DNA from 4 places in the Erwinia sp. 1181_3 genome. Region 2 is predicted to be linked to each of the others. Evidence: predicted binding sites of a transcription regulator. Region 2 holds the regulator's gene; each other region holds the start of a gene.
The links. The regulator CRP, encoded in region 2, controls carbon source genes, mostly activating them, when cyclic AMP is high. The targets are predictions, from matches to a motif close to ATGTGANNNNNNTCACAT.
Positions count from the first base shown of each region.

Region 1: a site for CRP is predicted at 1,521-1,538, ahead of FY046_RS05200 (PTS sugar transporter subunit IIB). Genes of this name have one in related genera too.
Region 3: a site for CRP is predicted at 985-1,002, ahead of FY046_RS21350 (PTS mannitol transporter subunit IICBA). Genes of this name have one in related genera too.
Region 4: a site for CRP is predicted at 2,137-2,154, ahead of serA (phosphoglycerate dehydrogenase). Genes of this name have one in related genera too.

Region 1 covers NZ_VTDE01000002.1:190,051-193,225, forward strand. The annotation lists gene FY046_RS05195 (PTS sugar transporter subunit IIC) at 1-1,105, opposite strand, end outside; gene FY046_RS05200 (PTS sugar transporter subunit IIB) at 1,117-1,431, opposite strand; gene FY046_RS05205 (LacI family DNA-binding transcriptional regulator) at 1,725-2,678, shown strand; gene FY046_RS05210 (methyl-accepting chemotaxis protein) at 3,034-3,175, shown strand, end outside.
Region 2 covers NZ_VTDE01000005.1:23,805-26,979, forward strand. The annotation lists gene FY046_RS14630 (amidohydrolase) at 1-263, opposite strand, end outside; gene FY046_RS14635 (OsmC family protein) at 524-931, opposite strand; gene crp (cAMP-activated global transcriptional regulator CRP) at 1,301-1,933, shown strand; gene FY046_RS14645 (YccS/YhfK family putative transporter) at 1,991-3,175, shown strand, end outside.
Region 3 covers NZ_VTDE01000013.1:105,685-108,859, reverse strand. The annotation lists gene FY046_RS21355 (DUF3053 domain-containing protein) at 90-806, shown strand; gene FY046_RS21350 (PTS mannitol transporter subunit IICBA) at 1,266-3,175, shown strand, end outside.
Region 4 covers NZ_VTDE01000003.1:305,211-308,385, forward strand. The annotation lists gene FY046_RS09825 (5-formyltetrahydrofolate cyclo-ligase) at 1-456, shown strand, start outside; gene serA (phosphoglycerate dehydrogenase) at 638-1,876, opposite strand; gene rpiA (ribose-5-phosphate isomerase RpiA) at 2,223-2,882, opposite strand; gene FY046_RS09840 (LysR family transcriptional regulator ArgP) at 3,079-3,175, shown strand, end outside.

The sequences.
Region 1 (3,175 bases), on a different contig from region 2:
CCAGCCAGCCCAGTTTGGTCGCGCCATACGCCAGGCAGGCGTTGATCATCGGCACGCAGATAAACGGGATGAACAGCATCGGATTCATAATGATCGGTGCACCGAACAGGATAGGTTCATTGATATTGAAGAAGCTGGGCACCACGCCCATTTTGCCGATGGTACGCAGATGAGTCACGCGGCTGCGCAACAGCAGGAAAGCCAGAGGCAGTGTTGAACCCACACCGCCGATCAGCAGGTAGTGATCCCAGAAGCCCTGTAAATAGATATGCGGTAACGCCGCTCCGGCGGCCAGCGCAGCCTGGTTGGCCGACAGGTTCGCCATCCAGAACGGGTTCATAATCCCGGTCACAATCAGGGCACCGTGGATACCGGCGAACCAGAAAATCTGGCACAGCAGCACCGACAGCAGGATCGCAGGCAGTGAATCCGATGCCGACACCAGCGGCTCCAGCAGGTGCATAATCGCCTGCGGCATAATCATGCCGGTTTGCGCTTCAATAAACAGATTCAGCGGATGCAGCGTGCCCATCACCACCACCACCGGGATCAGGATTTCAAAGGAGCGCGCCACCCCGGTGGGTACTTCTTTTGGCAGGCGAATGGTAATGTTGTTCTGCTTCAGCCAGGCATAGACGCGCGTCGAGTAGATCGCGGTGATCAACGCGGTGAAAATACCCTGCCCGGAGAGATACTGCGTGGAGATATGACCATCCGCATAAGGGGCCGCCACCAGCAGAAATGCCATAAACGCCAGCAGACCGGACATCACCGGGTCAAGATTAAACTGCCGCCCAAGGCTGGCACCAATCCCGACAGAGATGAAGAAGGTCATCACCCCCATGCTCAGGTTAAACGGCAGCATCAGCTGTTCACGGTAGGTCAGTGAAAAATCCAGCCAGCCACGCGCAAAGCTGTTGGTGGTATCCGCCGAAAAGGGCGGGAAGATAAACACCAGCATAAACGAGCCGATGATCATAAACGGCAGCGCGGCAGTGAAGCCATCGCGGATGGCGATAACGTATTTTTGCTGACCCAGACGCCCCGCCAGCGGGGTGATGGATTGCTCGATAACGGCAATCATTGACTGATATAGCGAACTCATATGAACACCCTTTAGTTTGCTGCGTTAATCAACGACAGCGCGAAGTCCAGCACCTTGTCACCGCGCTGCATGCCGTAATCCATCGGATCGATGGGTTGAACCGGAATACCCTGCGTGGCAGCCTTTTCTGACAGTGTTTTCAGCATATATTTAACCTGTGGCCCCAGCAGCACCACCTGATAACGGGGAAACTGGGTATCGAACTCTGCGACGCCATACGCCTCAATGTCCACCTCCAGCCCTCTTTCATTGGCGGCCTCCACCATTTTTCTCACCAGCATACTGGTGGACATCCCGGCAGAGCAGCACAGCATAATCCTGACCATAATCCGTTATCCTCGAAATGTAATAGAACGTAAATGTGGAAACGATTGGACACCATACGGAAACCGTTTTCCATTTAAGGAAAACAAAAATGTGATACTCATCATAAACGCAGGTGTTAAAGGGTTTTTTCCTGGATTCCCATCACAAAAATGCGGTCGATATGGACAGTTTTGAGGTGATATGGAAAATCGGTTTCCATGAAAATGCAAAGCCGCTATACTGGCAGTGGCGATATTTTGCGCCATTCTTGCGGTATTTTTTGCAGGCTGTTACCGGGTGTCAGGGGAGAAAAATGTCAACAATCAACGATGTATCGCGTTTAGCTGGGGTGTCTAAAGCCACAGTATCACGGGTGTTGAGCGGATCGCGCGGAGTGAAAGAAGCCAGTCGCCTTGCGGTGCTGAAAGCAGCCGAAGAACTCAGCTACCGGCCAAATGTTATCGCGCAGTCACTACTGTCGCAGTCGACGGGCTGCATTGGCGTGATCTGCGCACAGGAGAATATTAACCAGACCACCGGTTATCTCTATGCACTGGAAAAACACCTCAGCCAGCATCAAAAGCATCTGCTGCTGCGTTTCGCCAACAGCAAAACGGGCGTGATGAATGCGCTGGATGAACTCTCCTGCGGCCTCTGTGATGATGTATTGATTATCGGCGCACGTTTCCCGCTGAATATTACGGATGACAACGTCATCCTGATTGACTGTGTCGCTGCCGACACGCCAAACAGCATCCAGTTTGACCATGCGTTTGCCGCAGAGACCGCCTGTAATTATCTGATCAGCCAGGGCCGCCGTCAGATTGCCCTGATCCATCCGGAGGCCAGCGGTCATACCGATCAGGTGCTGCTGGGCTATAAGCTGGCGCTGGAAAACAACTTTTTGCCGTTTAACCGCAATCTGGTGTTTATGGATTCCACCACCTCGTCCGTTGCGGTACAGGTGCTGCTGAATAACGCCACTACCGTTAATTTCAACGCCCTGCTGGTGGCTGACGAGCAGGAAGCACAGCGGGTGATCGGCCAGCTGCAGGCGTTTAATAAAACCGTACCGGGTGACATTATGATCTTCAGCCTTGCCGGTTCGCTGGATCTGCCGGGCATTCCGTCCATTCCTTCGATTGAATACTCCATGGATGCGATGGCAGCACGTATCGTCAGCTGGCTGACAGAGAAAACCCGCGACATGCTGGGTGCATGCGTGCTACGCGGGGATTTGATTATTCCTGATAGCCGCAAACGCTAAGAAATAAACAGCCTGTTTGCGAGAAAGAACGCTGATACCTTGCAATATAAATGTAAAAAAATGTAAAACTCCATTTACATAAAGTTAATTCCACTGACAAAAGTACCCTGTCTGCCAGCAAAACATCAGAAAACGCGTTATTTCATCAGAAATAACGCGCATCAATCTTATAATCAGCCCCCTTATTAACATTAAAAAAACTTTAAAATCAACACACTAAATCCCATCACTGCCCAATAAAAGTCATTTTTAATGAAACCGCTCTCACTGCCGATAAAATCCTGCAGGCACGTGTTTTACCTCCGGAAGCAGAATTATTTCAATAACACTAATTATGTTTAATAAAGGACTTAATATGATTATTTTAAAATTTAACGACTTTTCAATAGGTAAGAAACTTTTTTCAGGATTTATTCTTTTAATCTGCATTATTATCGGTATATCAGGTTACGGTATTTACGCGTTAAAAACGATAGAACATAACTCAATAAAAACAA
Region 2 (3,175 bases):
CTGTTCAACTCCTCAATAGGCAGCGCATCCATATCGGCCCTCAGGGCAATGCAGTCACCACTACGCGGCCCCTCAAGTTCAGCCAGTACGCTATTTGGCGTCGGGCGACTAAGTGTTAATGGGCCAAACTTTGCCAGTTCAGCGGCAACATAGTCTGCGGTGCCATGCTCGTGGAAAGAGAGTTCGGCATTCGCGTGAATATGCCGCCGCCATTGCAGCACCTTTGGTGTGACATCCTGAATCAGCGTCTCGATAGTCATCATGACTCCTGGTTGATTAAATCTGACAACGGCAGACCAGGCAGCAACAGAGAATCATGGGCAAACGCCGGACATTCAGCTGTTGTTTCGCCAGCCTGCAGCAAATTAAGAAAGGAATGTAGAACGAGGGAAATATACCGCTGATGTTATTCGCCTGCCGTGGCGTGAAATGCGGGTAGAGAGAGGAATAGCAGGATGTGTACGCTACGTTCTGTCAGCTGTGGGTAACGACAACGAACATCGTTACCCATAAGAAACCAGCTTCAGGTCAGATCTGTCACTTCATAGCTGTGCGTCATTTTCACCGCGCTCCCCAGCATAATCGCCACCGAGCAGTATTTCTCCGCAGAGAGGTCGACCGCACGTGAAACGGCTTTATCCGTTAACGCCTTGCCGCTGACAATAAAGTGCAGGTTAATATGGGTGAAAATACGCGGTGCCTCTTCACGACGTTCCGAGGTCAATTTAACTTCACAGTCGGCGACATCGTGACGGCCTTTCTGCAGAATAGACACCACATCAATCGCACTGCATCCCCCGGCAGCCATCAGCACCATCTCCATCGGGCTGGGTGCTTTATCCCCCGCGTTGCCATCCATCAAAATCTGATGGCCGGATGAGGATTCTCCCAAAAACGTCATCCCTTCAACCCACTTAACTCGTGCTTGCATCACAAAATCCTCTCATTGATTCAGTTACCGCAGAGTACGCTGCACTCACAAAAACGGCAACGTTGCCTTTTTCGAACTATGCTGAAGCGAGACAACAGAAGACAGTCTTGTAAAGCTGTGCTACAAACGAAGCTGCAATATTTTACTGGCATAACAATGCACGGTAAAAACGGGACGACAGCACGAGCCATGCTCTTAACAGAGGCCCGTATAATTTCCCTATGGGAACGCTTGAATATTTCAACGCCTGGCAGGGATACATCCCCTGATACCCAAAAATATTTCGCGCTTCAGGCCAGCGGCAACGCATCTGCAGCACGCCGAATACAGGGTATATTTAGGCACGATTACAACAGAGGATAACAGCGAATGGTTCTCGGCAAACCGCAAACAGACCCTACACTCGAATGGTTCCTGTCACATTGCCATATTCACAAATATCCATCCAAAAGCACTCTGATTCATCAGGGTGAGAAGGCGGAAACCCTCTATTACATCGTTAAAGGATCAGTAGCGGTGTTAATCAAGGATGAAGAAGGCAAAGAGATGATCCTCTCCTACCTCAATCAGGGCGACTTCATTGGCGAGCTGGGCCTCTTTGAAGAAGGTCAGGAGCGCAGTGCATGGGTACGTGCGAAAACAGCCTGTGAAGTGGCTGAAATTTCCTACAAAAAATTCCGTCAGTTGATTCAGGTGAATCCTGACATCCTGATGCGCCTGTCTTCACAGATGGCGCGTCGCCTGCAAGTCACATCAGAGAAAGTGGGTAATTTAGCTTTCCTTGATGTGACCGGACGCATTGCCCAAACGTTGTTGAATCTGGCGAAACAACCGGATGCCATGACGCACCCGGATGGGATGCAGATCAAAATCACCCGTCAGGAGATCGGCCAGATCGTCGGCTGCTCCCGCGAAACGGTGGGTCGTATTCTGAAAATGCTGGAAGATCAAAACCTGATCTCAGCACATGGTAAAACCATTGTTGTTTACGGAACACGTTAACCGGCTCTGAACCCACGGCGCGACGCCCAGTCGCGCCGTTTTTATTTGGTGTGGCTCATGTGGCGGAGAATTATCTATCACCCCGAAGTTAACTACGCACTCAGGCAAACACTGGTGCTGTGTTTACCCGTGGCGATCGGCTGGATGCTCGGCAACCTGCAAAACGGCCTGCTGTTCTCATTAGTCCCCGCCTGTTGTAACAATGCCGGTCTTGATACTCCACACAAACGCTTCTTCAAACGTCTGATCGTAGGCGGTTGCCTGTTTGCTTTCAGTAGCTTTTTGATTCAGTACGCCGGGGCAGAAGAGGTGCCACTGCCCGTGATCCTGCTGGTCATGGCACTGCTGCTTGGCGTCACCGGTGAAATCAGTCCGCTGCACGGTCGTCTGCTACCGGCATCGCTGATTGCCGCCATTTTCACCCTCAGTCTGGCCGGACGCATGCCCATGTGGCAGCCGCCGCTATTGTTCATTCTCGGTACCGTCTGGTATGGCGCGTTTAACTGGTTCTGGTTCTGGCTGTGGAAAGAGCAGCCGATGCGCGAAACCCTCAGTCTGCTCTATCATGAACTGGCTGATTACTGCGAAGCGAAATACAGTCTGCTAACCCAGTTGACCGATCCCCAAACCGCCCTGCCTCCCCTGTTGGTCCGCCAACAGAAAGCCGTCGATCTGATTAACACCTGTTACCAGCAAATGCATATGCTGGCCGCCAATCGCGACCATTATCAGCGACTGACGCGCGCATTTCAGGTCGCCCTCGATCTACAGGAACATATCGCCGTCAGCCTGCATCAGCCCGAGGAAGTACAGAAGCTGGTAGAGCAGAGCCACGCCGAGGCGGTGATCCGCTGGAATGCGCAGACCATTGCCACACGCCTGCGGGTACTGGCTGACGATATCCTCTATCACCGCTTCCCTGAACGTTTCACGATGGAAAAACCGCTTCAGGCACTGGAAAAAATATCCCGTCAGCACCCCGATAATCCGGTTGGCAACTTTTGCTATTATCACTTCAGCCGTATCGCCCGCGTGCTACGCACCCAGCACCCGTTGTACCGTCGCGACCTGATGGCGGACCGCCAGCGCCGCCTGCCGCTGTTTCCTGCGTTGAAGAGTTATCTGTCGCTGAAATCCTCTGCCCTGCGCACCGCCGCACGCTATGCAGTCATGCTGACCTTCGCCAGTTCACTGGCCCTGTTCTTCAATCTGCCGAAGCCTTACTGGATACTGATGACGGTG
Region 3 (3,175 bases), on a different contig from region 2:
TCCATCAAAAGTGATTTCGACTATTCTTTACCCAACATTTGTAGTTTGAATAAAACCGATAAGTATTTGTTAACAGGAGTTAATTTCTTATGATGACAGGATCATCACGCATCTTGACGCGTCTGCTGGTGCCCGTTATGGCGCTGTTTATGGTGTTACAACTCACTGGCTGTGGCGATAACGAAGCCGATCAACGTAAAGCGTTTATCGATTTCCTGCAAAACACCGTTATGCGCAGCGGCGAACATCTGCCCAGCCTGAGTGAAGATCAGAAGCAGAAATTTGGTCCCTTCGTCAGCGATTACGCGATTCTTTATGGTTTTTCTCAGCAGGTAAATCGTGCCGTGGATTCCGGGCTGAAACCGGTGGTTGATGAGCTTTCAGCCATCCACACTCCGCAGGATTACCTGACACGCCGTGATGCCCTGCGCCAGGTGAGCGGTTCTCTTGGGGTACTGACCCAGCAGATTCAGTCCGCGAAAATGCAGGCCGACAGCAGCAAGGCGGCACTGAAACAGCCGGAAGATTTAAAAACCGTGTACGACAATGTGTTTAACAAAGTGGTCACTCAACCTGCTGCAACACTGGCACCGCTGCTGCCCGCGTTACAAACCCTGAGCCAGGATGCGGTACAGACCGGTGACTTCCTGCAACAGCAGGGCGCAAACGTCAGTTTTAACGGTTCTGCGATCCAGTTCCCGACCCAGCCTCAGGCCACGCAGTACAATACGCTGATGAGCAATCTGAGCACCAATGCCCAGGCGTTGACCCAGGCGCAAGCCGCGCTGAAGGGCAATTTCCAGTAAATTCTGCATCAGAGCTGACAATCGTCAGCTCTGATGTTCCTTCCCCTCTCACCTGTCACTTTCTTACATAAGACTCATCTCATGTTTCGACGGGCAGAAGAAGTGTGATCGCACGCATTCAGCCCTCAAATAATTTGTGATCAACATCACAAATCAAAAACAAACAAACAACATACATTTGTGATACACATCACATCACGCGGTTGTTATTGTTTAAATATTCGCCACCGTCCTTTTCATACACTCCTTAAATGTGATCGTTATCACTAAAACAACCCATGCACCCCACCTAACATAGTGATCTACATCACACTTATCCCGACAGCTACGCAGCGTCATATTCGCGTGATAGAGTCCGCCTGCATACAGTGATACTGACGGCTTCCCACTGTCGGGTCTAAAACAAAAATTCAACGCGCTCTCTTATTTGGCGGCGCGTACCAATAAGGGGTGTTTTTTATGTCCTCATCAGATATCAAGATCAAGGTTCAGAACTTTGGTCGCTTTCTGAGCAACATGGTAATGCCAAACATCGGGGCGTTTATCGCCTGGGGTATTATCACCGCACTGTTTATTCCTACCGGATGGCTGCCAAACGAAACACTGGCGAAACTGGTTGGCCCAATGATTACCTACCTGTTGCCACTGCTGATCGGCTTTACAGGGGGTCGTCTGGTCGGCGGCGATCGCGGCGGTGTGGTAGGTGCTATTACCACCATGGGCGTGATTGTGGGTGCGGACATGCCAATGTTCCTCGGTTCAATGATTGCAGGTCCTCTGGGCGGCTGGGCGATTAAAACCTTCGACCGCCAGGTTGACGGTAAAATCAAAAGCGGCTTTGAAATGCTGGTGAACAACTTCTCTGCCGGTATCATCGGCATGCTGTTGGCTATCCTCGCATTCCTGGCAATTGGTCCACTGGTAGAAGGTCTGTCCCATATTCTCGCCGCAGGCGTGAATCTGATGGTGCAGAACAACCTGCTGCCACTGACCTCGATCTTCGTGGAACCGGCAAAAATTCTGTTCCTGAATAACGCCATTAACCACGGTATCTTCTCGCCACTGGGTATCCAGCAGGCCAGCGAAGCCGGTAAGTCGATCTTCTTCCTGATCGAAGCGAACCCGGGCCCAGGTATGGGCGTACTGATGGCCTATATGTTCTTTGGCCGTGGTAATGCCAAGCAGTCTGCCGGTGGCGCTGCCATTATCCACTTCCTCGGTGGTATCCACGAAATCTACTTCCCGTATGTGCTGATGAACCCACGCCTGATTCTGGCGGTGATCCTCGGGGGTATGACCGGTGTATTCACCCTGACTCTGCTGAACGGCGGCCTGGTGTCTCCGGCTTCACCGGGTTCCATCCTGGCGGTGCTGGCAATGACGCCAAAAGGGGCTTACTTCGCGAACATCGCCGCGATCTTTGCCGCCTTTGCTGTCTCCTTCGTGGTTTCTGCCATTCTGCTGAAAACCAGCAAAGTGAAAGAAGATGACGACATCGAAGCCGCATCACGTCGCGTACAGGAAATGAAAGCCCAGTCTAAAGGCCAGTCAACTGCCCCTGCTGGCGGTGCTGATGGCCTGCATAGCGATCTGAGCCACGTCCGTAAAATCATCGTTGCATGCGATGCGGGTATGGGTTCCAGCGCCATGGGTGCCGGTGTGCTGCGTAAGAAAGTGAACGATGCAGGGCTGACCAACATCTCCGTGACCAACACCGCGATTAACAGTCTGCCGGGCGATGTCGACCTGGTGATTACTCACCGCGATCTGACCGAACGAGCGATGCGCCAGGCGCCTCATGCCCAGCACATCTCGCTGACCAACTTCCTCGACAGCGGCCTGTATAACGACCTGACAGCACGCCTGGTGGAAGCCGGGCGCAGCGCGGGTCACCGTGAGAAAGTGAGCACCACGCTGAGCGACAGCTTTGACGAAGGCCAGGATCACCTGTTCAAACTGAGCGCCAGCAATGTGTTCCTGGGTAACCATGCGGACAATAAAGAGCAGGCCATTCGCTTTGCCGGTGAGCAGTTGGTGAAAGGCGGCTACGTTGAGCCGGAATACGTTGCCGCAATGCTGGAACGTGAAAAGCTGACACCGACTTACCTCGGTGAATCCATCGCCGTGCCGCACGGCACCGTGGAAGCAAAAGACCGTGTGCTGAAAACTGGCGTGGTCTTCTGTCAGTACCCGGCAGGGGTTCACTTCGGCGAAGAGCCGGATGATATCGCGCGTCTGGTGATTGGTATCGCAGCACGTAATAACGAGCACATTCAGGTTATTACCAGCCTGACTAATGCGCTGGATGATGACAGCGTGATCGCCCGTCTGGCGACCACGACCAGTGTGCAGGAAGTTCTCGACCTCCT
Region 4 (3,175 bases), on a different contig from region 2:
CAGCAGGCGCAGCATATCGCACTGTTTCTTTCCGTCGATGGCGAGATCAATACCCGACCATTAATCGCCAAACTGTGGCAGCGAAAGCAGCAGGTTTACCTGCCCGTGCTTCATCCTTTCTCGACGGGTCAGTTACTGTTTCTGCGTTACGATGAGAAGACTGAACTGAAGATAAACCGCCTGCGTATTCCTGAACCGCCGCTGGATATCCGCAATCTGTTGCCGTTAAGCGAGCTGGATGTGCTGATCGTGCCACTGGTGGCGTTTGATGCCGGAGGACAACGTTTGGGGATGGGAGGCGGATTTTACGACAGGACGCTACAGAACTGGCAGCAGCACGGCTTTATGCCGATAGGGCTGGCGCATGATTGTCAGCAGGTGGACACCTTGCCGGTAGAGCAATGGGATATTCCCTTACCTGCGTTGATTACGCCTTCAAAAATCTGGCAATGGTAATACCCTTTATCTTTCACACCACAGGTGTGTTGCCTGCCCTCACAAACCCCGGTCACTTACTTCAGTAAGCTCCCGGGGATTTGTTCAGTTGTCGCCTTCCTGCGGCGAGAAATCTTGCGGGTATTCATTATCCATCAGGCTGAATCAATGCCTCAAGGTTGAGGCATGAACAACACGACAATCAGTACAGCAGACGTGCGCGAACGGTACCAGGAATTGCCTTCATCAGCTGCAGTGCTCTATCAGCCACATCTTGCGGTGCATCAACGTCGATGACCACGTAACCCATCTGCGGTGTCGTTTGCAGATACTGAGCGGAGATGTTGATACCCTGGTCAGCAAAGATCAGGTTGATCGCCGTCAGTACACCTGGACGGTTCTCATGGATGTGCATCAGACGGCTGGCATTCGCACCGTGCATTGGCAGCGAGGCTTCCGGGAAGTTAACCGCCGACAGTGTAGAGCCATTGTCAGAGTACTTGGCCAGTTTACCCGCGACTTCAATACCGATGTTCTCCTGAGCTTCCTGGGTCGACCCACCGATATGGGGTGTCAGGATCACGTTGTCGAACTCACACAGCGGTGAATTGAACGGATCGCTGTTGGTCGCAGGTTCTTCCGGGAAAACGTCAATCGCCGCGCCCGCCAGGTGCTTAGTGGCCAGCACGTGGCACAGCGCAGGAATATCCACCACGGTTCCGCGCGAGGCGTTAATCAGCAGTGCACCGGGCTTCATCAGCGCCAACTCTTCCGGGCCCATCATATTCTGGGTGGACTGCGTTTCAGGCACGTGCAGGCTCACAACATCGCTCATATTCAGCAGGTCAGAGAGATGCTGTACCTGCGTGGCATTACCCAGCGGCAGTTTGCTCTCAATATCGTAAAAGAACACATGCATACCCAGGCTCTCGGCGAGCACACCCAGCTGCATACCGATATGACCGTAACCAATGATGCCCAGCTTTTTGCCGCGTGCTTCATAGGAACCCACAGCCAGTTTATGCCACTCGCCACGGTGTGCTTTCGCATTGGCCGCCGGAACACCGCGCAGCATCAGCAACAGCTCACCGATCACCAGTTCAGCTACGGATCGGGTATTGGAGAAAGGTGCGTTAAACACCGGAATACCACGCTTCGCTGCCGCATTCAGATCAACCTGGTTTGTCCCGATGCAGAAACAGCCAACGGCAACCAGTTTTTCTGCCGCAGCAAAGATCTCTTCGGTAAGGTTGGTGCGCGAACGCAGCCCGATGAAGTGCGCATCACGGATGGATTCTTTCAGTGTTTCGCTATCCAATGCGCCCTTGTGAAATTCAATGTTGGTGTAGCCAGCAGAGCGCAGATTATCAACTGCACTCTGGTGAACGCCTTCCACCAGCAGGAATTTAATTTTGTCTTTCTCCAGTGATACTTTTGCCATTTCCCGACCCTATTTAGCAGACTTCAGATGTGGCTTAATCCCTGTCATTGTTCTCGTTGACCAACATAATCGCTGTCGGCTGCAATGGGAAAAACGCGGGGATATAAGATAGCCTTCTGTCAAAATAACAAAATCTACGCTGGCGGCAATACAAACGATTGCCTGGCCTCCAGCATGGCGCCCCCGACTCACAGAACATTGCGGCAGAAAATCATGGTGCAACGTGAACCTTCAGGAGGATCGCGCCTCAGGCAGCAACTATGTGACATAAGTCACTAAATTTCGCCTGCAAAAGAAAAGATGTTTTTCGCATAAAAATAACCGGCACCCGCGGGTGCCAGAGAGATCATTTCTGAATAGTTTGCACGCCGTTGGCTGTACCGATCAGCGCCACATCGGCACCACGGGCACCAAACAGACCCACAGTGACTACGCCTGGCAGCGCGTTAATTGCTGCTTCCAGCCGAATGGGGTCAATGATTTTGAGATTATGAACATCAAGAATAATGTTTCCATTGTCGGTCACCACGTTCTGGCGGTACTCCGGCTGACCACCGAGCTTCACCAGTTCGCGAGCAACGTACGAGCGCGCCATCGGGATAACTTCTACAGGCAGAGGGAAACGCCCCAGCACATCGACCTGCTTGGATGCATCCGCAATACAGATAAAGCGGTCGGCAACGGCTGCAATAATTTTCTCGCGCGTCAGCGCTGCGCCGCCGCCCTTGATCATCTGCATCTGCCCGTTAATCTCATCGGCACCGTCAACATAGACCGCCAGCTGATCGATCTCGTTAAGATCGAAGACATGGATGCCGTAGCCTTTCAGTTTGGCCGTGGAAGCTTCTGAGCTGGAGACCGCTCCTTCAATCTGATGTTTAATCGACGCCAGTGCATCAATGAAATGGGCAGCAGTCGACCCGGTGCCAACGCCAACGATAGTGCCCGGAGTGACGTAATCCAGAGCTGCCCAGCCGACAGCTTTTTTCAGTTCGTCTTGTGTCATGGTATGTTTAAAACCTGTGAGCCACTGTGTGCGCGTAGTATAAAGCAAGGCTGGGCAAAATCACCGCCTTCCACGGCGTTTGATTCACAGGATTGGAACACACCCCACAAAGTGGTTGATTCGTAAAGTGGCGTAAGCTATACCCCCAATCTATGGCATAGTGCACAACCACACCTGAAAGAGAGTAGAACGATTAATGAAACGCCCGGATTATCGAACGCTTCAGGCGCTGGATGCAGTGATTCGCGAGCGCGGCTTTGAACGTGCCGCGCAAAAGCTCTGTATTACCCAGT